3 regions of the Dorea formicigenerans genome follow, and region 3 is predicted to be linked to each of the others. Evidence: predicted binding sites of a transcription regulator. Region 3 holds the regulator's gene; each other region holds the start of a gene.
The links. The regulator Rex, encoded in region 3, represses fermentation and respiration genes when NADH is low (regulators of the CRP and FNR family bind a similar motif). The targets are predictions, from matches to a motif close to ATTGTTAANTANTTAACAAT.
Positions count from the first base shown of each region.

Region 1: pckA (phosphoenolpyruvate carboxykinase (ATP)) is a predicted target of Rex. The motif match lies at 4,119-4,138, and genes of this name have one in related genera.
Region 2: fucO (lactaldehyde reductase) is a predicted target of Rex. The motif match lies at 5,404-5,423, and genes of this name have one in related genera.

Region 1 is NZ_CP102279.1:2,750,387-2,760,733, forward strand. Features, by position in the region: gene NQ560_RS13410 (MarR family winged helix-turn-helix transcriptional regulator) at 1-462, shown strand, start outside; gene NQ560_RS13415 (ABC transporter ATP-binding protein) at 464-2,197, shown strand; gene NQ560_RS13420 (ABC transporter ATP-binding protein) at 2,190-4,088, shown strand; gene pckA (phosphoenolpyruvate carboxykinase (ATP)) at 4,238-5,842, shown strand; gene NQ560_RS13430 ((2Fe-2S)-binding protein) at 6,358-6,588, opposite strand; gene NQ560_RS13435 (1-deoxy-D-xylulose-5-phosphate synthase) at 6,736-8,493, opposite strand; gene NQ560_RS13440 (MerR family transcriptional regulator) at 8,496-8,885, opposite strand; gene NQ560_RS13445 (hypothetical protein) at 9,070-9,582, opposite strand; gene NQ560_RS13450 (GNAT family N-acetyltransferase) at 9,593-10,105, opposite strand; gene NQ560_RS13455 (type II CAAX endopeptidase family protein) at 10,191-10,347, opposite strand, start outside.
Region 2 is NZ_CP102279.1:1,290,210-1,300,556, reverse strand. Features, by position in the region: gene NQ560_RS06420 (efflux RND transporter permease subunit) at 1-1,172, opposite strand, end outside; gene NQ560_RS06415 (TetR/AcrR family transcriptional regulator) at 1,437-2,033, shown strand; gene NQ560_RS06410 (ABC-2 transporter permease) at 2,144-2,800, opposite strand; gene NQ560_RS06405 (ABC transporter ATP-binding protein) at 2,797-3,645, opposite strand; gene NQ560_RS06400 (GntR family transcriptional regulator) at 3,651-4,022, opposite strand; gene fucO (lactaldehyde reductase) at 4,220-5,365, opposite strand; gene NQ560_RS06390 (TetR/AcrR family transcriptional regulator C-terminal domain-containing protein) at 5,475-6,044, opposite strand; partial or broken gene NQ560_RS15760 (carbohydrate kinase) at 6,025-6,150, opposite strand; gene NQ560_RS06380 (branched-chain amino acid aminotransferase) at 6,432-7,457, opposite strand; gene ilvN (acetolactate synthase small subunit) at 7,567-8,085, opposite strand; gene ilvB (biosynthetic-type acetolactate synthase large subunit) at 8,102-9,829, opposite strand; T-box leader at 9,932-10,233, opposite strand; gene NQ560_RS06365 (glycosyltransferase family 4 protein) at 10,324-10,347, opposite strand, start outside.
Region 3 is NZ_CP102279.1:1,610,517-1,620,863, forward strand. Features, by position in the region: gene alr (alanine racemase) at 1-1,148, opposite strand, end outside; gene NQ560_RS07960 (bifunctional ADP-dependent NAD(P)H-hydrate dehydratase/NAD(P)H-hydrate epimerase) at 1,152-2,666, opposite strand; gene NQ560_RS07965 (redox-sensing transcriptional repressor Rex) at 2,747-3,388, opposite strand; gene NQ560_RS07970 (ABC-F family ATP-binding cassette domain-containing protein) at 3,592-5,517, shown strand; gene NQ560_RS07975 (NUDIX hydrolase) at 5,532-6,035, opposite strand; gene NQ560_RS07980 (NADP-dependent isocitrate dehydrogenase) at 6,051-7,250, opposite strand; gene NQ560_RS07985 (GntR family transcriptional regulator) at 7,310-7,966, opposite strand; gene ilvA (threonine ammonia-lyase) at 8,303-9,517, opposite strand; gene ftsY (signal recognition particle-docking protein FtsY) at 9,511-10,347, opposite strand, start outside.

The DNA of each region.
Region 1 (10,347 bases), 1.1 Mb from region 3:
CTGGAACTGGGACGTCTGATCCACATTCTTTCCTGTAAGATGAAATGTCAAAATGACTGCTATACTATTTTAGAAGATAGTGATCTGACACCTGTCCAGCAACAGCTTTTAAAATTTATCTTATTAGAATCTGCTCACAAACCAATATTCCAGCGGGATATTGAGGAAGCATTCCAGATCCGGCGGTCTACTGTCACCGGTATTATTAAACTGATTGAGCAAAAGGGCTATATTACACGAACCAGTGTTGAAAGCGATGCAAGACTGAAGCAACTGGTTCCGACAGAAAAAGCTGAGGCTTTGCGTCCACATATTATAGAACATATCAAAAAGTGTGAGGCCGCTCTGTCCGCCGGTATTCCTGATGACAAGCTCCATGTTTGCCGGGAAGTTCTCTGTCAGATGCTTGATAATCTTGCAGCTTCAAAATGTAATTGTACTGACAATAAAAAGGAGGCATAATATGAATAAAACACTGTTAAGATCAGTACGGGAATATAAAAAGCAGTCTATTCTTGCTCCGCTTCTCGTTATTCTCGAAGTGCTGATGGAAGTTCTGATTCCACTCGAGATGGCAAAAATCATCGATGTAGGAATCGCAAATGGAGATATGTCCTACATTTTACAGCGCGGTCTGATTCTTGTAGTCATGGCTATGCTTGCCCTGTTCTTTGGTGTTCAGGCTGGTAACATGGCAGCAATCGCAGGTGCCGGATACGCCAGAAACCTGCGCCACGACATCTTTTATAAGGTACAGGATTTCTCTTTCAAAAACATTGACCATTTTTCTACTTCAGGACTAGTTACACGTATGACAACAGATATCACAAATATCCAGATGGCATACATGATGAGTATCCGTCTTCTTGCAAGAGCTCCATTTATGATTATCTTATCATGGATCATGACACTGCTCCTCAATAAGACAATTTCACTCTTATTCCTGATTGTAATCCCGCTTCTTGGAGGAACACTGATCTACATTGCCAAAAAAGCGCACCCACATTTTATCAAAGTATTCGACGAATACGATGTACTGAACAACTCTGTCCAGGAAAATGTGAATGCTTCCCGTGTAGTAAAAGCATTTGTCCGAGAGGATTATGAAATTGACAAGTTCCACGACATTTCCAAATATGTATACAACCTTTTCACAAAGGCTGAGAAAATTGTTGCCTGGAACTCACCGGTCATGCAGTTTACCATGTACTCAGTCGTTCTGATCATGGTTCTGATCGGAGGCAAGAGCATCATTGCCGGCACTATGGAGACAGGCGAACTTACAAGTGTCATCGTTTACGCACTACAGATTATCGGATCTCTGATGATGGTTACATTTGTATTCGTTATGATCATGATTGCAGAGGCATCTTCTGACCGTATCACTGAAGTCATGAATGAGATTCCGGAAATGCAAGATCAGCCTGATGCAGTGACAGAAGTTCCAAACGGAGACATTGTATTCGACCATGTAGACTTCAGCTACGCAGGCGAAGGCGGAAATTTATCTCTGAAAGACGTTAATCTTCATATTGAATCCGGACAGACTATCGGTATCATCGGTGGAACCGGAAGTGCAAAATCTTCCCTTGTCCAGCTCATCCCAAGACTTTACGATGTCACAAAAGGACATGTCAAAGTCGGCGGCATTGATGTTCGTGATTATAGCCTGGAATCCCTGCGCGACCAGGTATCCATGGTTCTTCAGAAAAATGTACTGTTCTCTGGAACCATTTATGAAAACATCCGCTGGGGTGATGAAACTGCAAGCGATGAAGAAGTCAAACGTGTATGTAAGCTTGCGCAGGCTGACGGATTCGTTCAGGAGTTCCCGAACGGTTACAATACAAAAATCGTCCAGGGAGGTAACAATGTATCCGGTGGGCAGAAGCAGCGTCTGTGTATCGCAAGGGCGCTCCTTAAGAAACCAAAGATCCTGATTCTGGATGACTCTACCAGTGCAGTAGATACAAAGACGGATGCCCTGATCCGGAAAGCATTCCGTGAGGAAATTCCGAACACCACCAAGATCATCATTGCGCAGCGCGTTTCTTCTATCGAAGATGCTGACCAGATCATCGTTCTGGATGGTGGACAGATCATGGGAATCGGAACATCTGAAGAATTATTAAAGACAAATGAAATTTACCGGGAAGTATATGAATCACAGGTAAAAGGAGGTGGCGACCATGAATAAGACAACAAAAAAACCAGGTAAAAGGCTAAGTGCTGAAAATATTGCTACTGGAAAACGTCTCCTCAAATATATTATGGACCTGTACAAGTACCGTTTTATCATGGTATTCATCTGCATCCTTTTAAGTGCTGTTGCATCCATTTCTGTATCTCTGTCCTTAAAATATTTGCTTGATGATTATATTATTCCACTAATTGGGCAAAAATCTCCGAATTATACAGAGCTTTATCGGGCACTGACCGTTTTGGGATGCATTTTCCTCGTAGGTGTGATTGCAACATTTACCTATACAAGAATGATGGTATACATTGGACAGGGCGTGTTAAAAAAAGTGCGCGACGATATGTTTGAGCACATGCAGACACTGCCAATCCGCTACTTTGACCAGAACACGAACGGATCTATCATGAGCCTTTACACGAACGATACTGATACATTAAGACAGATGATCAGCCAGGCTATCCCACAGGCACTGATGTCATTTTTCACTATCGTCGTAACATTTATCTCCATGCTCGTGCTAAGCCCGCTTCTTACCGTTCTTGCAGTGCTCATCATCGGGGTTCTGATCTCTGCAACAAAGGCTATCGGCGCAAACAGTGGAAAATATTTCATCCGTCAGCAGATGGCGCTGGCAGATGTGACTGGATTTATTGAAGAGCGTATGAACGGGCAGCGTGTCATCAAAGTCTTCAATCACGAAGAAATTTCAGAAAAAGAGTTCGACGAACTAAATGACGCATTGTTCGAGTGCGCTGCAAATGCAAACAAATATGCAAATATGATGGGACCGGTCATCGGAAACATCGGAAACCTCCAGTTCGTACTGACTGCAGTTCTCGGTGGACTTCTTTCAGTCACTGGTGTGGGCGGTATTACCATCGGTGTCATCGCTTCTTACCTGCAGTTTACAAAGAGCTTTACCCAGCCATTCATGCAGGTTGCACAGCAGTTCAATTCCATCGTCATGGCACTTGCAGGAGCAGAACGTATCTTTAAGCTCATTGACGAAGAACCGGAACAGGATACCGGTTCTGTCACACTGGTCAATGCAAAAAAAGATGAGAATGGAACGATTACTGAATGCACAGAACGTACCGGTATGTGGGCATGGAAAAAGCCTGCTGACGAAAATGGTACTGTGACTTATACTGAACTGACCGGAGATGTAAGATTCAAAGATGTGACATTTGGATACGATGAAGACAAAATTATTCTTCATGATATCAGCCTCTTTGCCAAACCTGGCCAGAAGCTGGCATTCGTAGGATCTACAGGCGCCGGCAAGACAACGATCACCAACCTGATCAATCGTTTCTACGACATTCAAAGCGGTGAGATCCTTTATGACGGCATCGACATTACAAAAATCAGAAAAGATGACTTGCGCCGTTCCCTCGGAATCGTTCTTCAGGATACACATTTGTTCACCGGAACGATCAAAGACAATATCCGTTACGGTAAACTGAATGCCACTGACGAAGAAATCTACAATGCTGCAAAACTTGCTCACGCGGACCAGTTCATCCAGATGCTGCCAAATGGTTACGATACATTACTAAGCGGTGACGGCGAGGAATTGTCCCAGGGACAAAGACAGCTTCTGTCTATTGCAAGAGCCGCTGTTGCCGATCCACCGGTACTGATTCTGGACGAGGCAACATCAAGTATTGATACCCGTACCGAGAGTATCGTACAGAAAGGTATGGACAATCTGATGAAGGGGCGTACCGTATTTGTTATCGCACACAGACTGTCCACAATTCGCAACAGTAACGCAATTATCGTCCTGGATCACGGTCGGATCATCGAACGCGGTGATCACGATGACCTGATTCAGCAAAAAGGAACCTATTATCAGCTTTATACCGGAAAATTGGAACTTTCCTAGGAAAAAATTGGTAATTTTGCACCGGAGGAATTTGTTAAAAATTTATTGATTTTGGAAATTAATAATGTATAATTAAATATGAATGGGGGAAATGTTCCAGCTATCGACCATTTCCCTTATTACATTTAAGAAAAGAGGTTTGGTTTAAGATGGCAGAAATCAATTTAAGCAAGTATGGTATTACTGGAACTACAGAAATCGTGTATAACCCTTCCTACGAGTTATTATTTGAGGAGGAGACAAAACCTGAACTTGAAGGTTACGAAAAAGGACAGGTCAGTGAGCTCGGTGCAGTAAATGTAATGACAGGCATCTATACAGGACGTTCTCCTAAAGACAAATTTATTGTTATGGACGAGAATTCAAAAGACACAGTATGGTGGACATCTGATGAGTACAAGAATGACAATCATCCAGCTTCTGAAGAGACATGGAACGCTGTAAAGGATCTTGCAATCAAAGAACTCTCCAACAAAAAGCTTTATGTTGTAGATGCATTCTGCGGTGCTAACAAAGATACCCGTATGGCAATTCGTTTTATCGTAGAAGTAGCTTGGCAGGCTCATTTCGTTACAAATATGTTCATTCAGCCAACTGAGGAGGAACTTAAAGATTTCGAGCCAGATTTCGTTGTATATAATGCTTCTAAAGCTAAAGTTGAAAACTACAAAGAGTTAGGCTTAAATTCAGAGACAGCTGTATTATTCAACATCACAAGCAAAGAGCAGGTTATCGTAAACACATGGTATGGCGGAGAGATGAAAAAAGGACTGTTCTCTATGATGAATTACTTCCTTCCACTGAAGGGCATCGCTGCTATGCACTGCTCAGCTAACACAGATAAGAATGGTGAGAACACAGCAATCTTCTTCGGACTTTCCGGAACAGGTAAGACAACACTTTCCACAGACCCGAAACGTCTTCTGATCGGTGACGATGAGCACGGTTGGGATGACAACGGAGTATTCAACTTCGAGGGTGGATGCTACGCTAAGGTTATCAACCTTGATAAAGAGTCTGAGCCAGATATCTACAATGCAATTAAGCGCAATGCTCTTCTTGAGAACGTAACACTTGACGCTGAAGGAAAGATTGATTTTGCTGATAAGAGCGTAACAGAGAACACTCGTGTTTCTTACCCGATTCAGCATATCGAGAACATTGTACGCCCGATTTCTTCTGCACCTGCAGCTAAGAACGTCATCTTCCTGTCAGCAGACGCATTCGGAGTACTTCCTCCAGTATCTGTACTGACACCAGAGCAGACACAGTACTACTTCCTGTCAGGATTTACAGCAAAACTTGCAGGAACAGAGCGTGGAATCACAGAGCCTACACCTACATTCTCAGCTTGCTTCGGACAGGCATTCTTAGAGCTGCATCCTACAAAATATGCAGAAGAGCTTGTTAAGAAGATGGAGAAGAGTGGAGCAAAGGCTTACCTTGTAAATACAGGATGGAATGGAACAGGAAAACGTATCTCCATCAAAGATACTCGTGGTATCATCGATGCAATCCTGAATGGAGATATCAAGAACGTTCCAACAAAGAAGATTCCTTACTTCAACTTTGAGGTTCCTACAGAGCTTACAGGTGTTGACACAGGAATCCTTGATCCTCGTGATACTTACGCTGACGCTTCCGAGTGGGAAGAGAAAGCAAAAGATCTTGCCGGAAGATTCATCAAGAACTTCGCAAAATACGAAGGAAACGAAGCTGGAAAAGCACTCGTATCCGCTGGACCACAGTTATAAAAATTATAAAGACAAACGTGCGCCACAAGGCGCACATACAAAGCTCCCGGGTTTTTACATCAACCCGGGAGCTTTTTCATTGTAAAATCTATTACTTAGTCTGTTTCAGTTTTGCAATTGACTTCTTCACGCACCACAGGCAGGTCGGAACACTGTAACAGCATGCTGCAATCCATGCTGCCTAATCCGCAAAACAGATTGCTGTGTAGCCAAATGTTCCTACAAATCCAAGGCTGACAACTGCTCTTGCGACCATCTCCGCAGCACCTGAAAAAAACGGTTCTTCCGGAATATCCAAGACCTTGTGCCACCATTCTTGTAACCGTCAGGATTCCAAGGCTCCAATAAAAAATTCCCATACAACTCAAATATTTTGCAGAAGCATCAAGCGCTCCAACAGCTTCAGCGGACTTTCCTTTACCATAGATGTCGTCATGGCCCTTTACCTCTGTCTGATATTTATTAGAGTATTATAGCACCATTTTTACACGTTTTCTATGTTCCATGTTTTATTCTCAATCATTATTCTCTTTCTTCTTTTCCTCTAACATATATTCGACCATCACTTCTCGAATATCGGAAGAACATCATGTCCCTTTTGGGCTTAATTCTTTGCATCTGTGCAAGGTGCAGGCTCCGGTCATTTTTCTGATATCATTTAACGTCTTTGCCCCTTGCTCCATTGCCTTTATAATCTGACCTTTTGTAACATTTGAACAGTAACAAATAATCTCTTCATTTTTCATATTCTATTCCTCTATGGCAAAATATTAATTTTTATTAATATTTTACCATAGAGAATTTTTAGTTTCAACTTATATCTGATGTTTTCCTACGTATTTTCTGGAATTCCAAAATCCTGCCCTGGCTTAGGAACTTAGTCCGTACAACTCTTATGCAAAAATCCTTGCAACATCTTCCACAATCTGCTCTTTTGTAAGATGGTTGTCTTTTAATACTTCTGTCACATCGTATCGATCCAGGAACTCTTTTTTCAGTCCGAAATTTAAAACTTTCATATGACTGTCACCATAGAATCTGGCAATCTTCTCACCAAAACCACCGTCCAGAATTCCGTCTTCCAATGTAATTACAACACTATGATCTTTCTTAAGATCTTCAAGCATTTCTTCATCCAGACCTGTAATGTAATACGGATTGATAACGGTTGCGTCTATTCCTGCTTTCTCTTTCATCAGATCCGCCACATCATTTCCTAATCCGTAAAATGTTCCAAGTCCGAGAATTGCAACCTTACTTCCTTTTCTCGTCATCTCATACTTGTTTAGAATACCGAAATCTTTTGTGACTTCTTTTCCGTCTGAAATCACCTCTCCACCGGGAAGCTTGATTGCAACCGGATGTTCTTTCTGCTCTATGCTCCAGTCCAGCATTGCCAGATATTCTTCTTTTGTTGTCGGCGCAAGATAGACAAGATTCGGAATATTTGCCATCATCGGGATATCCTGCAGTCCAAGATGTGTCACATCGCTCATTCCATAGACAGAACCACTGAACGTAACAATCGTTGCCGGGCTATTATCGATACATACATCCTGTGCAATCTGATCAAAGGTTCTCTGTACAAATGTGCTATACACACCATAGACCGGCTTTCCGCCATTTGCTGCGATTCCTGCTGCCAGTGCAACCGCTGTCTCCTCTGCAATTCCAACATCGACAAACTGCTGTCCTGCTTCTTTTCGCTTATCCTCTGTAAATCCCAGAACTGTCGGAGTTCCGGAAGTAATGGCAACAACTGCCGGATCTTCTTTCATCTTCTTCATGAGATAATTGCACGTCACATCTGAGTAGTCTTCTTCTTCCATCTCATACAGAGGCTTTCCAGTCTCGATATGAAATGGTCCGTTGAAATGCCACTGCTCTTTGTGTTGTTCTGCCGGCGCATAACCTTTTCCTTTTAATGTATTGATATGCACAACGACTGCTTTTTTACTGTCCTTCACACTCTCAAATGCCTGAATCAGCTCAGCCACATCATTTCCATGGTCCACATAGATATAATCTAAGCCCATGGCACAGAACAGATTACACTCGGCCTGTCCATTCGTCTCACGAAGCAGCTTCAGATTCTGATAGATACCTCCGTGGTTCTCAGCAATCGACATATCATTGTCATTGACTACAATAATCAGATTGCCGCCAAGCTCTGCCGCGTAATCCAGTCCTTCTAACGCCTCACCGCCGCTTAAAGAACCATCTCCGATTACCGCGATTACATTGCCATCTTCCCCATTGAGATCACGGGCTTTTGCAAGACCGCACGCCAGGCTCACAGATGTAGATGTATGTCCGACAGTAAAGAAATCATGCTCACTTTCATGCGGATTTGTATAACCGGACACATCGTCGTAATGCTCTTCATAGAGATATGCGTCTTTTCTTCCTGTCAGCATCTTATGTGGATAGCTCTGGTGTGACACATCAAATACAATTTTATCTTTCGGCGAATCAAACACATAATGAAGCGCGATTGTTGCCTCCACCATACCGAAATTCGGTCCGAAATGTCCGCCATGTTTACTTGCACGAATCAAAAGTGCATGGCGCATTTCCTCTGCAAGCTTTGGAAGTTCTGATACTTCTATCTTCTTCACATCCTCTGGTCCATTTATCTTTTCAATATACATCTTTACTTACACTCCTTTTCTTCCCAGGTTAAAACCCCTGTCTTCACAGCCTCTTCATACCTGGACACTTTATATTTCAAGCGTTCCATCGTTGCCTCAATCTGCTGTTTCTGTTCCTCTAAAATGTCATACTGTTCCTTTAGAAGCTGTCTTCTCGCCTCAAATGTAGAGTCTCCTATCTGGAATAATTTTACATATTCAATCAATGCTTCAATTGGAACTCCTGCACTTCGCATACAAACAGCATGCTCTACCCAGCCAAGATCCGATTCCTGATAGTTACGAATCCCACTTGCCGTTCTCGAAACTGGCGGGATTAAACCAATACGCTCATAATATCTAAGCGTATCTTGAGAAATCTTAAATTTCTCACTGACTTCTTTAATTGTCATACACAAAACACCTGCCTTCTACATGACATACTATAGCATCTGGAGTGAACTCCAAGTCAAGAAAAATATGCAAATTCAAGAATGCCTCGGTGTTCTAGATTTTTCTTAGAAAAAAGAATGTGCCAGGGCACATTCTTACGCTAAGTGCATTGCATAACGCCAATGACGCTGCGCAACGACTAAATTAAATAATATTCCAAAAACTCTTTTTCTTCTCTTCTATTGGCACAGGTTTCTTCTTACTGCGTACAATCTGCGCCCGCATACCTATGTTGGTAAACTCCTGGCAAAGTTTTACCGCCTGCTCTTTGTTAAGACCATCTTTTGCCGCAAATGGTGTCTGGGATAATTGGATTTTTCTACTAAAATCGTATTTTTTTGCAAGCTGCACAAAGTCACTGCGCTGTCCAAAATATTCCATCACTCGTCCCAGTACGATTATCTGTCTTGATGGGAACTTTGGAATGTCGCATTCTTCCGGCATCGACAGTATCTTATATTCTGCCTGATAATAATCCAGTGCTTCTTCAAAATATCCCGCACATTCCTCGTCCAGATTATCATAAAGTACCACCGGGACATTCGATACTATCCTGTCTGCATCCTCTTTTTCAATTCTTGTAAGAATCTGCAGATATCTTGATATTTCAATATTATGGTTATTGCAATTTATCAGTTGAAACTGATATGTTTTCATATGTGTCTCCTTAAAAAGCATAACTCATCTCATGCCATTCTTCATCGCCCCATACAGAAGCAGAGATACCTTCGTCTTTGTAGCCCATTTTTTTATACATTTCCACTTTCTGTTCAAGGCATGTCAGTTTCAGCATCTTACGTCCGTTTGCCTGCTCACGCTTTACGTACTGGTTCATGATTTCTCTCGCAAGACCCTGCCTGCGGTATTCTGGCCGGACATCCAGCCCCAGAAGGAAAATATTCTTTCCTTTCGGATTATGTACTGTTATATCTGTGAAAAACTCATCACGAAATGCTTCTTCATCCGTTGCCAGTCCATTTAAAAATCCTGCGATCGTCCCAGTCTCTTTGTCCACTGCAACAAGAAAAAGTTCCGGTGCATGTTCCACCCTTTCAAACATATCTTTTTTAGAACATACCTCATGTGGTGGAAAACAAATCTTCTCAATCTCTGCTACTTCCTCTGCTTCATTTGCCCTGACAGATCGAAATTCGAATCTGTCTAATACATTTGCCGCCATCTTTCTTTCCTCCCTATACTTTAATTACTGACACTATATGATGCGAAGGTAAAACCCCCAATTATAATAGCCGCTTCATCTTTCGTTAAAAATGCAGACCTTGTATCGTACCTGCTATGATCATCATACCTCCGGTCACAGCCAAAGCCAGGGCAAGTGCCAGCCAGATGAACTGTTGTTTGCGTTTTTCTTTTGGAAATAATTCTTTTGGATAACCTTCCCGCCCAAGATGTAACACATGA
Region 2 (10,347 bases), 320 kb from region 3:
CTTGGCAGATCCTTTGGTAATGTCTCGTCCAGGTTGTAATAAACTGCTGTATGATTATTTCCATAAATTGCAGGAAATAAGAATAACAAAAACAATACTACATATACCAGGTATCGTTTCGTAACCTTGTCAGAAATTCTTCCAATATCCGGGAGGAATGGTTTGTGTTTCGTCTTCTCAATGATTTTGTCACAGCAAAGAATCATAGACGGAAGAATGGTCACACATGCAATCACTCCAAAGATAACTCCTTTTACCATAACGATTCCAATATCCAGTCCCAGTGTAAAGGACATAAAGCATAATGCAATGAATCCGGCAATTGTTGTAATGGAGCTTCCTATAACAGATGAAAATGTCTGGGAAATCGCATGTGCCATGGCACGCTTCTTATCTCCGTCGTATCTCACCTGCTGTTCTTCATAACTGTGCATCAGGAAAATGGAATAATCTAACGTAACACCTAGCTGCAATACCGCTGCCAACGCTTTCGTAATATAAGAAATTTCTCCCATAAAATAGTTACTTCCCAGATTGTAAATGATTGCCATTCCGATACTCAGCATAAAAAGTAACGGTACGAAAAATGATTCCATTGTCAGTCCAAGTACAATGACCGCCAAAATAACGGCAATCAGTACATAGACCGGAGTCTCTTTTTCTGCCAGATTCTTCGTGTCCGTAACTACTGCGGACATTCCACTTAAAAAACATTGCTTGCCGGCAATTTTCCGGATCTGTGCAATTGCATCCATCGTTCCATCTGAAGATGTTCCCTCATCAAAGAAAATCGCCATCATCGTTCCGGTATCGGAATTAAATACATCGTAAATGTCGTCCGGCAACATACTCATCGGCACGGAAATATCTGCAATAGAGTCGTACCATATTACATTTGCCACATGATCGACTTTCTCAATCTTCTCTTTCAGTTCCGCTACATCTTTCTCTTCCATACCATCAACAATGAACATAGAAAATGCTCCGGTTCCAAAATCATTCACCAGAATATCCTGTCCTTTCATCGTCTCGATATTGTCTGGAAGATAAGTCAGCACATCATAATTGACCCGGGTATTCAGATAACCGAAGACTGACGGAATCAGCAACAGCACGCCAAGTATCAGTATCAATACTCTGTATTTCACCACTTTCTTTCCAAAGTTAACCATAACTCCTTCTCCCTTTCATTTATGACTGTTAGTCATTTTCTTTTTCAAACAGCATAATACACCAAAAATAACCAATAGTCAATATATTTTTGACTATTGGTCATTTTTGTGTTAAAATATTTTCATCAATAAAAATATGACACATTACTTTTACAATCATACATTAGAAATACACTCACGTTTTCTACCTTTAAGCAAAAAATTAACTTGCACATTACCTTACCGTACAGTTATAATTGCTGTTGAACAGAAAAGAGGATAATCATGGGAAAAGTAGACGAAAATAAAAAGAAGAAAAAAGAAGCCCTCTTCAACACCGCATACGAACTTTTTACCACAAAAGGTATCAATGCTACTGCTATTTCTGATATTGTAGAAAAAGCCGGTGTTGCAAAAGGAACTTTCTATTTGTATTTTAAAGACAAATATGATATCAAGAATAAACTTACCGCTTTCAAGACTCATGAACTATTTGAGAAAGCAGCAAAAGCATTACGGAAAGCAGACATTTCCGGGCTGGAAGAACAATTAATCTTTATCATTGATTACATTATAGATGCTCTCGCCAGCAATAAGGCATTGTTAAACTTTATTTCCAAGAATCTAGTCATGGGCGCACTTCGCTCCGCCCTTCTCACCGAAGAACGGACCGAACCAGATTTTTATGAAGAATTTCTCAATCTCGTTAATGAAGATTCTTACAAATACGAATGTCCGGACGTTATGCTATTCACCATCGTAGAACTGACCGGATCCACGGCATATAATTCGATTTTATATAACGAACCACTGTCCATCGAAGAATATAAGCCTTATCTGTATCGGACAGTACGGCTAATAATTGCAAGCCACAGACAATAAAACTGCATTTTTCAAAAATTGGGGACGGGGTTTTTCTAAAAAAACCCCGTCCCCAATTTTTTTACCATCACGTATTCTCAGTCTTTACTGTTTCTCACACCTGTCCCTTTTTAAAATTCGCGCTTTTTCATTGCTTTCATTGCGCACACTAGTGAAATGCAAATTAATATAACCGAAACTGCAAAAATCAGTAAAATTACAATTCCATCACTTAATTTTTCAGCTCGACTTATGATTTTCAGTATCGCCCCATTCCGTTCTTTTGATATTTTTATTCCCAGGTACAGTATTAAAAAAATAGCTGCCATTCCGCTTACTGACACAATTCTGCTCTTTTCTATTCCAAACTTTATATACAACGGAATCATATAGCTTATCATAATAATTGATACAAAGCAGGCACCGGCCAGACCTGAATACATATCGCTTTGTGATATTGCCAGTCCGCGGATTTTAATGGATCCACATGCCATAACATACATGATCACTCCTGTCACGATGCAATTCACCAATGCAAATGCATACTTTTCTAATACATATGTGTTTCTACTGATTGGAAGTGTAAACAAATAAGCCATTCCATTTTCATATTCGTCATAACTTAGTGTACTAACGGTAAACATAGTACACATGACCGTAATAAATATAACAGCAACTATAGGGTCTTTGTAAATAATGAGATATAATACCGCCATAAGAGCTGCCATTCCCAAAAAGGATTTTTGTCCCAACATGAGTTTGTAATCTTTGATCAACAATCCTTTCATTCTTGCTGCCCCCTTTTCATCATAATAATCACATCATCAATTTTTCCTTTTTCAATGGTGATATCCGGATAGTTTTCCTGATAATACTGCCGTTCATTTGTCAGGCAGCTATAACCATACTCTTCTTTCTTATGCGCCAAAATGTACGCCTTGTCAAGCGCCTCGTACTGGTCTGCCTTCACCTTTAAAAGTCCATACTGATCCAAAAGTTTGTCGGTCTCTTCATGCAAAAGAATCTTTCCTTCATCAATCATATAAATGTCATCACAGATTCCTTCCAGATCTGTGGAAATGTGTGAACTAATCAGAATAGAACGTCCCGGAGTTTCCATATATTCTCTTAAAATTTCCAGCATATCATCTCTTGCCATAACATCCAGTCCTGCGGTCGGTTCATCCAGAAGCAACACATCTGCGCCATGTGAAACTGCCGCTGCAATCTGTAATTTACGTTTCATTCCCGTTGAAAACTCCTTGATCTTTTTGTCTAATGGCAACTGGTATTTTTTGCACATTTCCAGGAAATCTTCTTTCTGAAACTTATGGTACATACTTTCAAGCATCGGAAGTATATCTTTCACACGTAAATATCCACTGAAACCGGAATCAGCCAGAACAACTCCAATCCACTCTTTATCCTGCACTGTAAAATCTTCTACATTTTTTCCCAGCATCTTTACAACACCTGCGTCTGGTCTGATCAGACCTAATGCTGCTTTAAACGCTGTACTTTTTCCTGCACCATTGGCTCCGATCAGTCCGGTAACATAACCTTCCGGTACTTCCAGGGTAAGATCCAGTTCAAAATCTTCATAGTGCTTTTTCACACCTTCAAATTTCAACATACTTATCAATCCTCCAAAACAATCTGAAACAACTCCAGTAATTCCTGATCCGTCATTCCACAGCTTTTGCCTTTTCGGATGGCCATCTCCAAATCAGCTTCCACTTCCTTTTTCTTCTCCTCCAGCATCAGCCCCTGATCTGCAAATGCTACGAAACTTCCTTTTCCATGAATCGTAATTACAAATCCTTCTTCTTCCAGAGCATCATATGCTTTTTTCACGGTCAGTGCACTGACCTTAAGTTCTTTAGCTAAAGTACGAACTGACGGGAGTGGGGTATCTGCTTTTAATATACCATGCATGATCTTTTCTTTTATCTGATCTCCAATCTGTTCATAGATTGGCTGCATGGATGAATGGTTTACTATGATATCCATAAAACTCCTCCTTCGTTATAAACAGTATAAAACAGTATATAACAGTTGTCAACTGTTATATACTGTTTTATACTGTTTTCTTCTCATTTTAATTTTTCGAAATATTAAAAACTCCTGGCACTGGATATCAATGTCAGGAGTTCTCTTATCTTAGATTATGTAATAATGCATGATGCATGCGGATTACTCTGGCATCATTACATTAATTTTCTGAACAGATTCTTCAGATCTTCAACACTTGCATCTTTCGGATTACCCGGAGCGCATGCATCTGCGTGTGCAGACTCAGCTAAGAAGTCAAGATCCTCTTCTTTTAACGCTTCCAGTTTTGTTGGGATTCCAACGTCGATAGAAAGCTGCGAAACAGCGTCTACTGCTGCTTTTCTGTATTCTTCTACAGACATATCATCAACACCTTTGACACCCATAGCTCTTGCGATCTCTTTGTATTTCTCGCCTGTGCATTCAGCATTATACTCCATAACGATTGGAAGCATCATAGCACATGCAACACCATGTGGTGTGTCATAAACAGCTCCAAGTGTATGAGCCATAGAATGAGCAATTCCAAGACCTACATTTGAGAATCCCATTCCTGCGATATACTGTCCAAGAGCCATTCCCTCACGACCCTCTTTCTCATTTGCAACTGCTCCTCTTAAGGATTTGGAAATAATCTCGATTGCTTTGATATGGAACATATCTGTCATCTCCCATGCAGCCTTTGTTGTATATCCTTCGATTGCATGTGTAAGAGCATCCATACCTGTGGAAGCTGTCAGTCCTTTTGGCATAGAGGACATCATATCCGGGTCTACAACTGCGATGACCGGCATATCATGTGGGTCAACACAGACAAATTTTCTCTTCTTCTCTACATCTGTAATAACGTAGTTGATCGTAACCTCTGCTGCTGTACCTGCTGTTGTCGGAACTGCAATGATCGGTACACAAGGTTTCTTAGTTGGCGCAACACCTTCCAGACTTCTTACATCCTCGAATTCCGGATTAGCAATAATGATACCGATTGCTTTTGCTGTATCCATGGAAGATCCTCCACCGATTGCTACAATGTAATCAGCCTCAGCGCTCTTGAATGCTGCAACACCATTCTGTACGTTCTGAATCGTAGGATTGGCTTTGATGTCAGAATAAATCTCATATGCGAGTCCAGCCTCATCTAATACATCTGTCACTTTCTTTGTTACCCCAAATTTGATAAGGTCTGGATCAGAGCATACAAATGCTTTCTTAAATGCTCTTGATTTTGCCTCTGTTGCAATCTCCTTGATTGCTCCTGCTCCGTGATAAGATGTCTCATTCAGCATAATTCTGTTTGCCATTTCAATCTCTCCTTTTCTTACATGACATAATTTGCTTTTATGTTTTTATTTTAACAATGTTATTAAAAAAATGAAAGTTACAAAATTATGAAAATGTAACGTGACCGGATCATAAAAGATCCAGTCTTTCAAACACCCCCGCCAGTTCTTCCGGCATTGCTTTCACGAGATCTGCTGCCAGTTCCTCCGGCGTGCGTTTCACCCTTCCAAACACCCATTGTACAGTCATGTAAATAGAACCCTGGCAATACATTTCCAGCAGAAATTTTAAATCTTCCGACAATGGCTTTCCGGATTTTTCCTGGATCCGGTCTGAATAAAATGCCAGGATCAGTTCAAAATCATGGTCTCTCAGACAGTTCTGATCATCAGATTTAAATGCCATTTTAAAGAAAAGTTTCTCTTTCTGAATATACTGAAATTTTTTCACCAGTCCTTCATAGATGGTTTCGCCTTCTCCCATATGTTCAAAGGATTCCAGAAGGATCTTATCAAAATACCAGTTAACCAGGTCATATTTATCCTGAAAATGCCGGTAAAATGTTTGTCTGGTCGTTCCGCACGCATCTACGATTTCCTTTACCGTAATCTTCTCCACCGATGTCGTCTTCATGCAGACTTTCACAGCTTCCGCCAGGCGATATTTCATTTCTTCTGACTTACACTCCTCTTTGCACATGCAAAATCTCCTCTAACTTGGGCATTACCCGAAGCGCCCCTTTTCTTGTTGTTACAATAGATGCTGCTGCATTGGCAAACTCCAGCATCTCTCCAAGTTCCTTTTCATTTCTTGCCCATAGATAACAGAATCAATGGAATATGATACTTTTCCATCAAAAGCAGAATCCCCGCATCATGCCCGCTCCCGGATTCCGTTAAAAGGAAAACTCCCTATATTGCGAAAAGAGCGGGACAGATTTTCGCGTTTCTGTCCCGCTCCATGTGTCTTGACATTATTTTACAAAATTCTTATTTTTCCGTCAACCTCATCTCGCATATGAATCTTGTATTATCTGAAAACAATGTAGAGTCTGTGATTGTTCTTGTGCCTGGCTTTTTCTCAATCCTAGCAGATCTTACAGATCCAGCCCTCTGGTGCTTCAATGTGACCCATCTGGATTCCTGTCAATGTCTCATACAGTTTCTTTGTAACTGGTCCCATCTCTTCCATTCCACTTGGGAAGCAGATTTCTTTGCCATGATCTACAATCTTGCCAACTGGTGAAATAACTGCTGCTGTTCCACAAAGTCCACACTCTGCAAAATCTTTTACTTCATCAAGGTATACTTCTCTTTCTTCTACTTCCAGTCCAAGATAATGCTCTGCTACATACATCAGAGAACGTCTTGTAATAGAAGGAAGGATTGTAGATGACTTCGGTGTTACGACTTTATTGTCTTTTGTTACGAAGATAAAGTTTGCTCCACCTGTCTCTTCTACTTTTGTTCTTGTTGCAGCATCCAGATACATATTCTCATCGTATCCTTCTCCATGTGCTGTCACGATTGCATGAAGGCTCATTGCATAGTTAAGACCTGCTTTTACATGACCTGTTCCATGCGGTGCGGCACGATCAAAGTCTGAAACCTTAATTGTAATCGGCTTAGCGCCGCCTTTAAAGTATGGTCCAACTGGTGTAGCAAATACACGGAACTGATACTCCTCTGCAGGTTTTACTCCAATAACCGGACTGGAACCAAACATATACGGTCTTACATAAAGTGTAGCTCCTGATCCATAAGGCGGTACATATGCTGCATTAGCTGCTACGACCTGTTTGATTGCATCTACGAATCTGTCCTCTGGGAATACCGGCATCTCAAGTCTTGCTGCTGAATCAGCCATTCTTGCTGCATTTAAATCTGGACGGAAAGTTACGATATGTCCGTCTTCTGTTGTGTAAGCTTTCATTCCTTCAAAGCATGTCTGTGCATACTGAAGTACACCTGCGCACTCACTGATTGTTATGGTTGCGTCGGAGGTAAGAGTTCCTTCATCCCATGCTCCGTCTTTGTAGTTGGATACATATCTCTTATCTGTCTGCATGTAGCCAAATCCGATGTTTGACCAGTCAATGTTCTTTTTCTCCATGATAATTTCCTCCGTTCATCTATATAACTTTAATTTTTTAACTATTTTACTAACATTATTATAATACCATCATATTCAAAATTCAAGAGTGCGCTCTGTTTTTTTAGAATTATCTTTCCATCATACTAATAGACTCAATTCCAACGCTTCCTCCACGCACAACTTCAATACTCTTGAACTCTTCTTTCATCAGCTTAATAACTGCGTCATTTTTGGTTCCTGTCTGTACAAATTCCAGCAAAAGACTATCTCTTCCGTAGTCAATGACTTTTGCCTTAAACGTCTCCGCGATCTGGAAACATTCCACCTTATCCTCCGGTGTACATTTTTGAACTTTAATGTACATAATTTCTTTCATTCTTACAAAAACATCTGTAAAATCAATGACTTTAATAACCTCTACCGTACGGTTGAGCTGCTTTTTGATCTGTTCAAACGTCTCATCGTCACTGACCGTTGCTATTGTCATTCTCGACACAGTCGGATCTTCTGTTGTTCCTACAGTAAGGCTGTCCAGATTATATGACTTTCCAGAAAAGAGTCCGGAAATTTTAGACAGAACACCTACCTGATTTTCTACATAAAGTGATATCCAGCGTTTTTTCATTCCATTATTTGTTCCACTCATAATTTCATTCTCCCTTCTAACAATCCATGATCAGCTCTTCCAGAGTTCCGCCCGGTTTGATCATTGGGTATACAAGATCCTCCGGATCGATCATAAACTCGATAATCGTCGGTCTGTGTTTATTTTCAAGTGCTGCTCTGAATGCAGGCTCAATATCTTCTTTTTTCTCCACACGGATTCCTACTGCGCCATAACTTTCTGCCAGTTTGATAAAGTTCGGTGTATACTCCGGATATTCAAAATTCTCATCATCTGCTGCCCTTCTGCTTGCAGCACCGGATCGTAAGTTCGTCATAGAGTAACGTTTTCCATAGAATAATTTCTGCCACTGGCGAACCATTCCAAGGTTATAATTATTAAAAATACAGCTAATGATTGGAAGTTCCTCTAATACTGCTGTTGCAAGTTCCTGAATATTCATCTGCATCCCACCGTCACCGGAGATGGAAATGACCGGTACATCCGGATTACCGATTTTAGCACCAATCGCTCCCGGAAGTCCATACCCCATTGTTCCAAGTCCACCTGACATAAGAAGTCTCTTCTTCTGTGTAATCTCAGCAAACTGCGCCGTGAACATCTGATGCTGTCCTACATCAGTTACAATAATTGCTTCATCAAACATACGGTTGATCGTCTCAATAATATCCTGAGGTGTCATGATTGGTTTTTCTTTCATTTTCAGAGGATGTTCCTCTTTCCAGCTTTCAATCTGTTCCAGCCACTTTGATGTCTCATTCGGCTCTACATACTCTAACATCTTCTCGATCGCATCTTTTGCATCTGCAACAATCGGAATATCTACCTGTACATTTTTTGAAATTGCAGCTGTATCAATATCGATATGTACAATCTGTGCATTCGGTGCAAATGAATGCAGCTTTCCGGTAATTCGGTCATTGAACCTAGTTCCGATTGAAAACAGCAGATCACAATCACTGACAGCCATATTGCAGGCATATGCTCCATGCATTCCAAGATTTCCGATGTAGAGTGGGTGGTTTGTCGGAATTGCCCCGCGTCCCATTACTGTTGTTACGACCGGAATATTCGTCTTCTCCACCAATTTGGTAAATACTTCGTTTGCACGGGAAATAATCACACCTCCACCTGCTAAAAATAATGGTTTTTTTGCACGTCCAAGCATTTTGATCGCACGTTTTAACTGTCCGATATGTACGCTTGTATTCGGCTTATAACCACGGATATTAACAGTTTCCGGATATTCTGCGCTTCCAAGTTCTCCCATAACATCTTTTGGAAGATCGATAAGGACCGGACCTGGACGTCCTGTTCTTGCAATGTAAAATGCTTCTTTTAAAATTCTTCCAAGGTCTTCTCTGTTTCGCACCGTTACTCCATATTTGGTAATACTTCTTGTAATTCCTACAATGTCAACCTCTTGAAATGCATCATTTCCAATCAGATGTCTGGACACCTGACCGGTAAAGCACACAAGCGGAACACTATCATAATATGCTGTTGCAAGACCTGTTACCAAGTTCGTTGCTCCCGGACCACTTGTAACAAGGCAAACACCGACTTTTCCGGTAGATCTTGCATAGGCATCGGCCTCATGGACAAGTGCCACTTCCTGCCTTGGCAAGATTACTTTCGTAAAATCCTGCTTGTAAAGTTCGTCACTGATATCAATGGTACATGCCCCAGGATAACCGAACAGAGTATCTACTCCTTCTTCTTTTAAGGCTTTTACTAATAACTTATTGCCACTGATTTTCTTCATAAATGTCTTCCTCCTTTAACATTCCCAGATTTTGCTTCGTCATGAATATCCAACAGAGTATGCATTTCCCGTCAGATATAGAAAAACGCCCTAAGCGAAATAGCTTAGGGCGAATATACCATCCGTGTTACCACCTAAATTCAGAGAATTCTCTCTGCACTCATGTCAATACGGGAAACCATAACGATTATCCGATATTGCTCCCTTGTAACGTCGGGACAGACGTTGAAGTCTACTCAGATCATGTAACTATAGATGCTTTCTTTCAAAAGCACTATCAGCCATTCATCTTTTCGGTTCACTGCTCAGAGGCTACTTCCATAAACCCTTCATGAAAACTTACACCACCCGTCTTCTCTCTTAGCTTCCGGTATCTATGTACTCCTCCCCGTCATTGCATTTCACAAAACTGTTTTATCGAATATTTTTATATATTATAATCATAACTTTGTGTTACTGTCAATGACATTTTTCATCTGTTTTCTTGATATATTTTATGATGTCAGAGATAATACTTT
Region 3 (10,347 bases):
TGTTCTATGACCTGCCCATTCTGAATGTATTCTCTTGGAATTCTCTTTCCGAGATCACAGACAAATTCATAGTTAAATCTTCCAGACAAATCACTTAAAGTCTCCACCGGGAGAAATTCATCACCATCTTTACCGACCAGTGTTACTTTATCACCAAATTTTACATCTGGAATATCTGTCACATCGACCATAAACTGGTCCATACAAACTCTTCCGCGGATTGGTGCTTTTTTGCCATGGATCAGTACATAACCTTTGTTAGAAAGACTTCTGGGATATCCATCTCCGTAGCCGACCGGAATGGTCGCAAGAGAAGTCTCTTTTTCTGTCACATAGGTTCCGCCATAGCTGACCGGAGTTCCTTCCGGAACTGTCTTTACATAAGAGACATGACTGATCAGTTCCATGGCCGGTCTTAACGGAACATTCTTTTTTTCTACCTCCTCGGAAGGATACAATCCATAAATGGATATTCCGGCACGTACCAGATCCATGTTCGCTTTCTTAATATCAATGATACCGGCACTATTTGAGCAGTGGTAAATCGGAAATGTGACACCTCGCTTTTTAAGTTCATCACGCATATAGTTGTATTTTCCAATCTGAACATCTGTATATGCCTTGTCTGTTTCATCTGCTTTTGCAAAATGTGTGAACATTCCTTCTAATTTAAGTCCCGGCATTTTTGAAATTTCTTCAATTGCATCTACACTGTCTTCATGAATCTGGAAACCAAGTCTTGACATTCCGGTATCCAGCTTAATATGAATATATGCATCTTTTCCCATTTTGACCGCAAGATTCGAAACTCCTTTCGCCATTTCTACTGTGTAAGTGGTCATCCGGACTTCATTTTCAATCATTGCTTCCCACTGATCCGGGAAAATGCATCCAAGCACAAGAATTGGTTTTTTTATTTCATTTTTTCTCAAGACGACAGCTTCGTCCAGTGTTGCAACCGCGTAGCCCCAGATATAGTCTACCGGTTCCAGTAACCGGGCAATCTGGACTGCACCATGTCCGTATCCATCTGTTTTGATAACTGCGATCATCTGTACTCCATCTTTGATATTTGCTTTCATCATCTGGAAATTATAAAAAATTGCATCCAGATCCACTCGTTCACATACTCTGCTGTATTGTTTCATAATCTAGTTTTCCTCCTGTATCGTCATGGCTGTTCCTGCCTTTTGTGCAAGTTCCCTTGCGAGAAGACTGTATGCGCCTTGTTCCTTCTCTATAATCTCACCAGCTCTTCCGTGAATATAAACACCGAGAAGCGCTGCTTCCCATTCAGAAAGTCCCTGTGCGAGATACGATGCGATAATGCCTGCCAGCACATCCCCGGATCCGGCTTTTGCCATAGCCGCACAGCCGGATAGATTTACCGCTACCCGCTCTCTCGGCTTTGCAATGGTTGTTCTGGAATCCTTCAGTACACAGGTAACGTCATATTCTTTAACAAATGTACGAAGTGCTGCAATACGATCTTTTTTTACTTCAGCAATCTTCAAACCGCTGATCCGTTCAAATTCTTTCATGTGCGGTGTAAAGATAAAATGTTCACAATCTGCACCACACAGATAATCCATATGTTCAGACAAAATATTGAGTCCGTCTGCATCTATGACACAAGGTTTCTTTGTATATGCAATGGTTTCTTTTAAAATCTTCCTTGCAGTCTTCTTTGTTCCAAGTCCGGAACCTATAGCTACGACATCTGCCCAGTCGATCAAGCGATGTAGTTCATTGACATCATATTTTTCATAAGTTGTAATAATCGCTTCCGGGATCTGGCTCTGTAAGATCACGAGATTCTCTTTAGCAGTATAGATCTGCACCAGCCCGGTACCTGTCCTGTAAGCTGCAAGTGCGCCAAGATATGCAGCACCTGACATACCTTTGCTTCCGGTGATCATAAGAAGCTTTCCGTAAGTTCCTTTATTGGAGTCCGCATTTCGTTTCGGAAGAAGTGCTGCATAATCACTGCCCTCCAGTGTACAAACTGTTTCCTCATCTCTTTCCAGTGGAAGTGATACAATTCCGATATCCTCGGATACACAGATTCCTGCATAACTTCTTCCCGGATCAAGTACAAGACCAACTTTCGTCTCCTGAATTGTCACAGTATAGTCTGCACGCACTGCAGTTCCTAATACATTTCCTGTAGTTGCGCAAATTCCGGAAGGAATATCCACGGACATACGGACTGCATCAGACTGATTCACACACTCTATAATCTGTGCATATCTGCCTCCAACCTCCCGGCAAAGTCCAACTCCAAAAATTGCATCGATAATTAAAGTATACGGTTCACTTTCAAATGCTTCTTGCTCAAACTGCTCCTTAAACTGTGCCCCTGTATTTTTCAACTGTTCTATCTGATGGGCAGTCTCTGGTGTGCAGTGATTTCTGTTTCCGACCAGAACTGCTGTTACGTCACACCCTTCCCATGCAAACATTCTGGCAATCGCAAAGCCGTCCCCGCCATTATTTCCAGAACCACAGAGGACACATATTTTATTTAAATTAATTTTCCAGTCTTTAATGTGATCTACACATGCTCTGGCAGCCCGTTCCATAAGTTCCAGGGATGGGATTTTAAGTTCATTTATCGTAAATGAATCTGCCGTTTTCATCTGTTTAGCATCTGGCAAATATCTCATAGTTTTGATTCCTCCTGATAGAAAGAAACGTGCAAAGCCAGGATGCTATCTGAACAAACCTGTCTTTACACGTTATCTCCTTAATTATGTTCTTCCTTGTAGCGGCATATATTATATGACAGCCTCATCAGACTCTCGGATAAATGTACATTCTCAACAATCACACTTTCCGGGAGATTCAGATCTGTATGTGCAAAATTCCATATTCCGTGAACATTGTGTTCTGCCAGAAATTTTGCAACTTTGATTGACTCATCCTTTGGAATCGTCAATGCTGCAATATCGATACTGTTCTCATCTACAAATTTCGGAAGCTCGTCCATCATCTGAATTGGAACACCACGAACTTCCTGCCCGTCAAGCTCCGGATTGATATCAAACAATCCTTTTAAGATAAATCCACGCTTTTCAAATGACGCATAGTTCGCAAGTGCACGCCCCAAATTACCAGCACCAATAATAATAATATTATGATCCTGTTCCAATCCAAGAATTTTTCCGATTTCTGAGTACAGATATTTTACATTATAGCCATATCCCTGTTGTCCGAATCCGCCAAAATTGTTAAGATCCTGACGAATCTGGGAAGCTGTGACTTTCATTCTTTTACTAAGCTCATTGGAAGAGATTCGTTCTACTCCCTGCTCGATTAGCTCCCCAAGGTATCTATAATATCTGGGTAATCTACGGATAACTGCCTGTGAAATTCCCCTGTTTTGCATGATCCGTACCTCCTTCCTTCAAAAATTTCTACTCATTATTATAGGCAATCGTTAGTATAATGTCAAACTTTTTAGTTGTTTTTTGTAGTATTTTCGTTATAATAGTATAAGATGATGCCAAAATTATGCGGTCGCAGCGCCGGACGCAGCCCTGCGGCATCTTTATTTCTCAAAATCACAGGATTTTTATCAAGGAGGATAGGATGATACTTGCATGTCACAATATCGAAAAAGCCTTTGGAGAAGAAGTAATTGTCTCCGGCGGCTCCTTTCATATAGAAGACCACGAAAAAGCAGCTCTCGTAGGACCGAACGGTGCCGGAAAGACAACACTTCTTAAGATGATCGTTGGTGAGATACAGGCGGACGGCGGCAATGTTGTTCTGACACGCGGCAAGACGATGGGATATCTGGCACAGCATCAGGATATGAATAATGACCATACGATCTATCAAGAGGTGCGCACAGCAAAAGCCGATATTCTCGACATGGAGCGGCAGATTCGTGAGATCGAACAGGAAATGAAGCATTTAAGCGGAGAACGTCTGGAAGAACGTATGAATACATACCAGCGGCTTACAGCAGCATTCGAACGTGAAAATGGATACGCCTGCGAAAGTGAGATCACTGGTGTTTTAAAAGGACTTGGATTTACAGAAGAAGAATTCGCAAAACCGGTCGCGACTTTATCCGGAGGTCAGAAAACCCGTGTCTCTCTCGGAAAACTGCTCCTCACAAAGCCGGATATTCTGCTTTTGGACGAGCCAACCAACCATTTGGATTTAAATTCCATCTCATGGCTGGAAACTTATCTTCTGAATTATCCCGGTGCAGTACTGATTGTCTCTCATGACCGGTATTTTCTGAACCGGGTTGTAACAAAAGTCGTCGAGATCGAACTGGGCAAGCTTACCACTTTCATGGGCAATTATACAGATTACGCCAAGAAAAAGGAAATGCTCCGTGAAGCCAGAATGAAAGAATATCTGAACCAGCAGCAGGAAATTAAGCATCAGGAAGCGGTCATTGAAAAGCTCCGCTCCTTCAACCGTGAAAAATCCATCAAGCGTGCAGAAAGCCGTGAAAAGATGCTGGATAAGATGACCCCGGTTGAAAAACCGATGGAACTGCATACAGATATGCACTTAACACTGGAACCTTCCTGTGTCAGCGGTAATGATGTCTTAATTGTCGAGCATTTAAGCAAGGCATTTCCACCACAGATTTTATTTGAAAATGTCAGCTTCGAAATCAAGCGAGGGGAACATGTCGCGATCATTGGAGACAATGGAACCGGAAAAACAACAATCCTTAAGATTTTAAATCAGGTACTTAAAGCTGATTCTGGAAGTTTCCGTCTCGGTTCTAATGTAAAGATTGGTTATTACGATCAGGAACATCACGTTCTGCATATGGAAAAAACTATTTTCCAGGAGATTTCCGATGACTATCCTAATCTTAATAACACGCAGATCCGTAAAGTGCTGGCAGCATTTTTATTTACCGGAGATGATGTATTTAAACTTATTAGTGACTTAAGCGGTGGCGAACGTGGACGCGTGTCCCTTGCAAAGCTGATGCTTTCTGAAGCGAACTTCCTGATTCTCGATGAGCCGACCAACCATCTGGATATTACATCAAAAGAGATTCTGGAACATGCACTGAATAATTACACAGGAACGGTTCTTTATGTTTCACACGACCGTTACTTTATCAATCAGACTGCAACACGTATCATGGATCTTGTTAATCATACGTTTGTAAATTATATTGGAAATTATGATTATTATCTTGAGAAAAAAGAAGAACTGACAGCCGCATATTCCAATACGTCTCGCTTAGAAAATAATTCCTCTTCTGCAGCTGCTGACTTGGCCTCCGATTCAAAGTTAAGCTGGCAGGAACAAAAAGAAGCTCAGGCAAAAGAACGGAAACGCGCTAATGAATTCAAAAAGACAGAAGAACGGATTGGTGTTCTGGAAGATAGAAGTGCTGAAATTGATACTCTAATGTCGCAGGAGGAAGTTTATACGAATTCAGTAAAATGTCAGGAACTTGCAAAAGAACATGCAGAAATTGACGCTGAACTTGAAACTTTATATGAAAAATGGGAAGAGCTGGCCGAATAAGCCAGCTCATTTTTCTACTCTTCAAAAACACGTTTGATACTATCATAATGCAGGAAGATTCCTTCGTCAGCCAGAGCCTTGATCTCATCAGCTGTTGCAATCTTATATCCTGCAGTCTCTTCTGTCTGAAGATGCAGGTCTTCTTCTTTAAAATCCTTCTCAAAACGATAGACATCTACAAAATAATTGTCGCCTTCTCCAGGATTTTCTCTGTGATAGGTAAACATATAACCGCCCACACAGCCATTTACATCCAATCCTGTTTCTTCCAGTACCTCACGACGTACCGCTTCCTCGGAGCTTTCACCTGCCTGTGCAGCGCCTCCGGAAACTTCCCACCAGCCTGGTGCCCATGCCTTTGTCAGAACGCGGCGGGTAATCAGATATTTCCCATCTGGACGGCGGATCACACCTAACACTGTCAAGTGATACTCATCCTCTTTCAGGCACCAGTCATTGCGCTTCATTTTTCGCCCGGTCAGCTGTTTGTTTTTATCATAAATATCCCAGTATTCCATGCATTTCAACTCTTTCTATACTAACTTTTCAGCAATCGCTTTAATAAAGTCTTCACTGTTTAACACTGTTGGATTCGGAAGTGTTGTGATAAGAGCCAGATCTTTTGTCATCTTTCCTTCCTCAATTGTATCAATCGTTGCCTTCTCTAATTTATCTGCAAAATCCATCAGCTCCTGATTTTGATCCAGTTCACCACGTTTACGAAGAGCTCCGCTCCATGCAAAGATTGTTGCAACAGAGTTAGTAGAAGTTTCTTCGCCTTTCAAATGCTTGTAATAATGACGCTGTACTGTACCGTGAGCAGCTTCATACTCGTAATATCCTTCTGGTGATACAAGCACGGATGTCATCATGGCAAGAGAACCAAATGCAGAAGAAATCATATCGCTCATAACATCTCCATCATAGTTCTTGCATGCCCAGATGTAGCCTCCTTCAGATTTCATAACACGCGCTACAGCATCGTCGATCAATGTGTAGAAATATTCGATACCGGCTTCATCGAATTTTTCTTTATATTCTGAATCAAAGATTTCCTGGAAAATGTCTTTGAATGTGTGGTCATATTTCTTAGAAATTGTATCTTTTGTTGCGAACCAGAGATCCTGCTTTGTGTCTAATGCGTAATTGAAGCAGCTTCTGGCAAAGCTCTCGATAGAACCACAGAGGTTATGAATTCCCTGAGCAACCCCTGGTCCGTCATATTTGTGGACAAGTTCTTTGATCTGTGTTCCATCATCTCCTGTATACACAAGCTCTACCTTTCCAGGTCCAGGAACTTTGATTTCTGTATTTTTATATACATCACCATAAGCATGTCTTGCAATGGTAATTGGCTTTTTCCAATTTTTAACGCATGGCTCGATTCCTTTTACAACGATCGGTGCACGGAATACCGTTCCATCTAAAATTGCACGGATGGTACCATTCGGGCTTTTCCACATTTCCTTCAGATTATACTCTGGCATACGCGCAGCATTCGGTGTAATTGTTGCACATTTTACTGCTACTTTGTACTTCTTTGTTGCTTCTGCGGAATCAAATGTAACCTGATCATTCGTCTCATTACGATGTTCAAGTCCAAGATCATAGTAATCTGTATTTAACTCAATAAATGGATTCAGAAGATGTTCTTTGATCATCTTCCAGAGAATTCTTGTCATCTCATCTCCATCCATCTCTACAATTGGTGTTGTCATTTTAATTTTCGCCATGTCTTTGTCCTCCTGCCACTATATAAACTTTACTTATATGATTCTTACAATTTGAAACATTAATCTTCAATTTCGATATGAAGATTTTCCATTACATGCATGATGTGCAGATTTGCAAGTCTTTCCGCTTCATCAGCATCCCCTTTTTTGATTGCTTCCAAAATTGCCTTGTGCTCCTCGATGGACTTCTCAGCCCGGTTTTTTGCGCCTACAGACAACATACGTGCCATCTTTACATATTTATGAAAGTCCGATAACGTATGTTCCATAATCCGGCTGTTGGATGCTTCATATAGAACATGATGGAATTTACCGTCAAGATCTGACACCTGAACAACTTTGTCCTTATCCTTTTTCAAATGAAACTCAGATAAAAGAACAATTTCTTCCAGCTGCTCAATCTGTTCTGGAGTGATATGCTCTGTCGCCCATCTGGCGCACATACCTTCCAATATAGAACGAATCATGTAAATATCCTGAACGTCTTTCGGCGTAATACCTGTTACATAGGCTCCTTTATTAGGAATAATCTTTACAAGTCCTTCCAGTTCCAGTTGCCTAAGTGCCTCACGGACCGGAGTCCTGCTGACTCCCATCTCCTCACCGATTGTAATCTCCCTAAGTTCATCACAATCCTTATAGACACCGGATAAAATATCCTCCCTCAATTTTTCAAATACCCTTCCTCTAAGAGAACGGTCCTGATACTCTTCCATAATTTTAACCTTCTTCGTGACCTCCTGGAATCTTTCTGATACTAAAAAGTCACCTTTCTTTTTATATAATGCACTTCGTGTATAATTGTATACAATCCAATCTCATATGTCAAGAGACAAAACAAAAATCCTTCAAAAATCCCATAGCAAAAAGAGAAAACCCGAAACTTTTTTTGAATCTTGCTCTTTCTGGTTTTCTCTTCTATGATATTTTTATTCAAGAATGCCGAGGCATTCTTGCTGCAAGGTGCGCGTCATGCAATTGCATGACATACTTCTACTGCGCACCTCTGCAATCCTGCCGGAGGCTATATCAGCTGGGGGATTGACTCCCAGCTAATATAATTTTGCACCGATCTCTCTTGGCCGGAATCCTTTTTCTTCCAGAGCTTTCATAATCTGGTTCTTATGCTCTGTACCGTAAGCTTCCATTGTAATACGAAGCTCCACAGCAGCATTACGGTTGGTGCTAACGAACTGGTTATGTTCCAGTTTAATAACATTTCCCTGGGCATCAGCAATCGTCTGAGCAACAAGCGCAAGCTGTCCCGGTTTATCCGGAAGTAATACAGATGCCGAAAAGATACGGTCTCTCTGAATCAGTCCATGCTGTACAATGGAAGACATTGTGATAACATCCATGTTGCCTCCACTTAAAATTGCAACCGCCTTCTTTCCTTTCAAATCTAACTGCTTGAGTGCTGCAACTGTCAGCAGTCCGGAATTCTCAACAATCATTTTATGATTTTCGACCATATCGAGGAAAGCTCCGACAAGCTCATCATCTTCTACAGTCAGCATCTGGTCGATGTTCTTCTTTGCATACTCGAAAATGCGGTCTCCGACACGTTTTACTGCAGTACCGTCTGCTATGGTATTTGCACTGTCCAATGTAACCGGCTCGCCAGAAGCAAGTGCCATTGTCATACTTGGCGCAGCAGCAGGCTCAACACCAATCACTTTAATCTTTGGATTCAACATTTTTGCAAGTGTAGATACACCTGTAATCAATCCGCCGCCACCAACTGGCGCAAGAATATAATCGACGGTCGGAAGCTCCTGCACAATTTCCATTGCAATACTTCCCTGACCTGCTACGATGTCCAGATCATCAAACGGATGCACAAATGTACTTCCGCGCTCCTGGGCCAGTTTTTCGGCATACGCACAGGAATCATCATAGACATCTCCGTAAAGAATCACCTCTGCGCCGTAGCTTTTTGTACGATTTACTTTGATCAATGGTGTTACTGTCGGCATAACGATTGTAGCCTTACATCCGAATTTCTGTGCTGCGTATGCAACACCCTGTGCATGGTTTCCGGCTGATGCAGCCACCAGTCCTTTTGCTCTTGCCTCTTCAGACATTGTGCTGATCTTATAATATGCGCCACGCACTTTATAAGCTCCTGTATACTGCATATTTTCCGGCTTCAGATAAACCTTACCACCCGTCTGCTGGCTTAAGTTTTCACTGTATACCAGTTTCGTCGGAAGAGTTACGTTTTTTACAATTTCGCTTGCCTCTTCAAATTTTTCTAATGTTAACATACTTCATGCTCTCCTTTTACATCAAACAATGCATTTACAAATGTATCAGAATTAAATTTCTGCAAATCGTCAATCGTCTCGCCGACACCGATATATTTTACCGGAATACCAAGTTCCGCCTGGATTGCAACTGCAATACCACCTTTTGCAGTTCCATCCATTTTTGTCAGGATAACACCTGTAATATCAGCCACTTCATTAAATTCCTTTGCCTGAGCAAGTGCATTCTGACCTGTTGTGGCATCTAGCACTACCAGTGTCTCACGATATGCGTCCGGAAATTCACGGTCAATGATTTTATTCATTTTACGAAGCTCTTCCATCAGGTTCTTCTTATTGTGAAGCCGTCCGGCAGTATCAATCAAAAGTACATCGGCATGTCTTGCCTTGGCAGCTGCAACTGCGTCATAGACTACGGCTGCAGGATCAGAACCTTCCTGGCCTCCGATCAATTCTGCTTGTGCACGGTTCGCCCACTCTTTCAACTGCTCTCCCGCTGCAGCACGAAATGTATCTGCGGCAGCCAGCACAACTTTTTTATTCTGACTGCGGAGTTTTCCAGCTAATTTACCAATCGTAGTTGTCTTTCCGACACCATTCACTCCAATGACCATGACCACCGAAGTTCTCTCTTCAAATTCATAAGCAGCTTCTCCGACGTCCATCTGCTCTTTGATGCTGTCAATCAGGATTTGTCTGCATTCAACAGGTTCTTTGATATGCTGGGTTTTTACCTTTTCTCTTAATTTGTCCAGAATATCATAAGTTGCCTGAACTCCGAGATCGCCCATGATGAGGACTTCCTCCAGTTCTTCATAAAAGTCCTCATC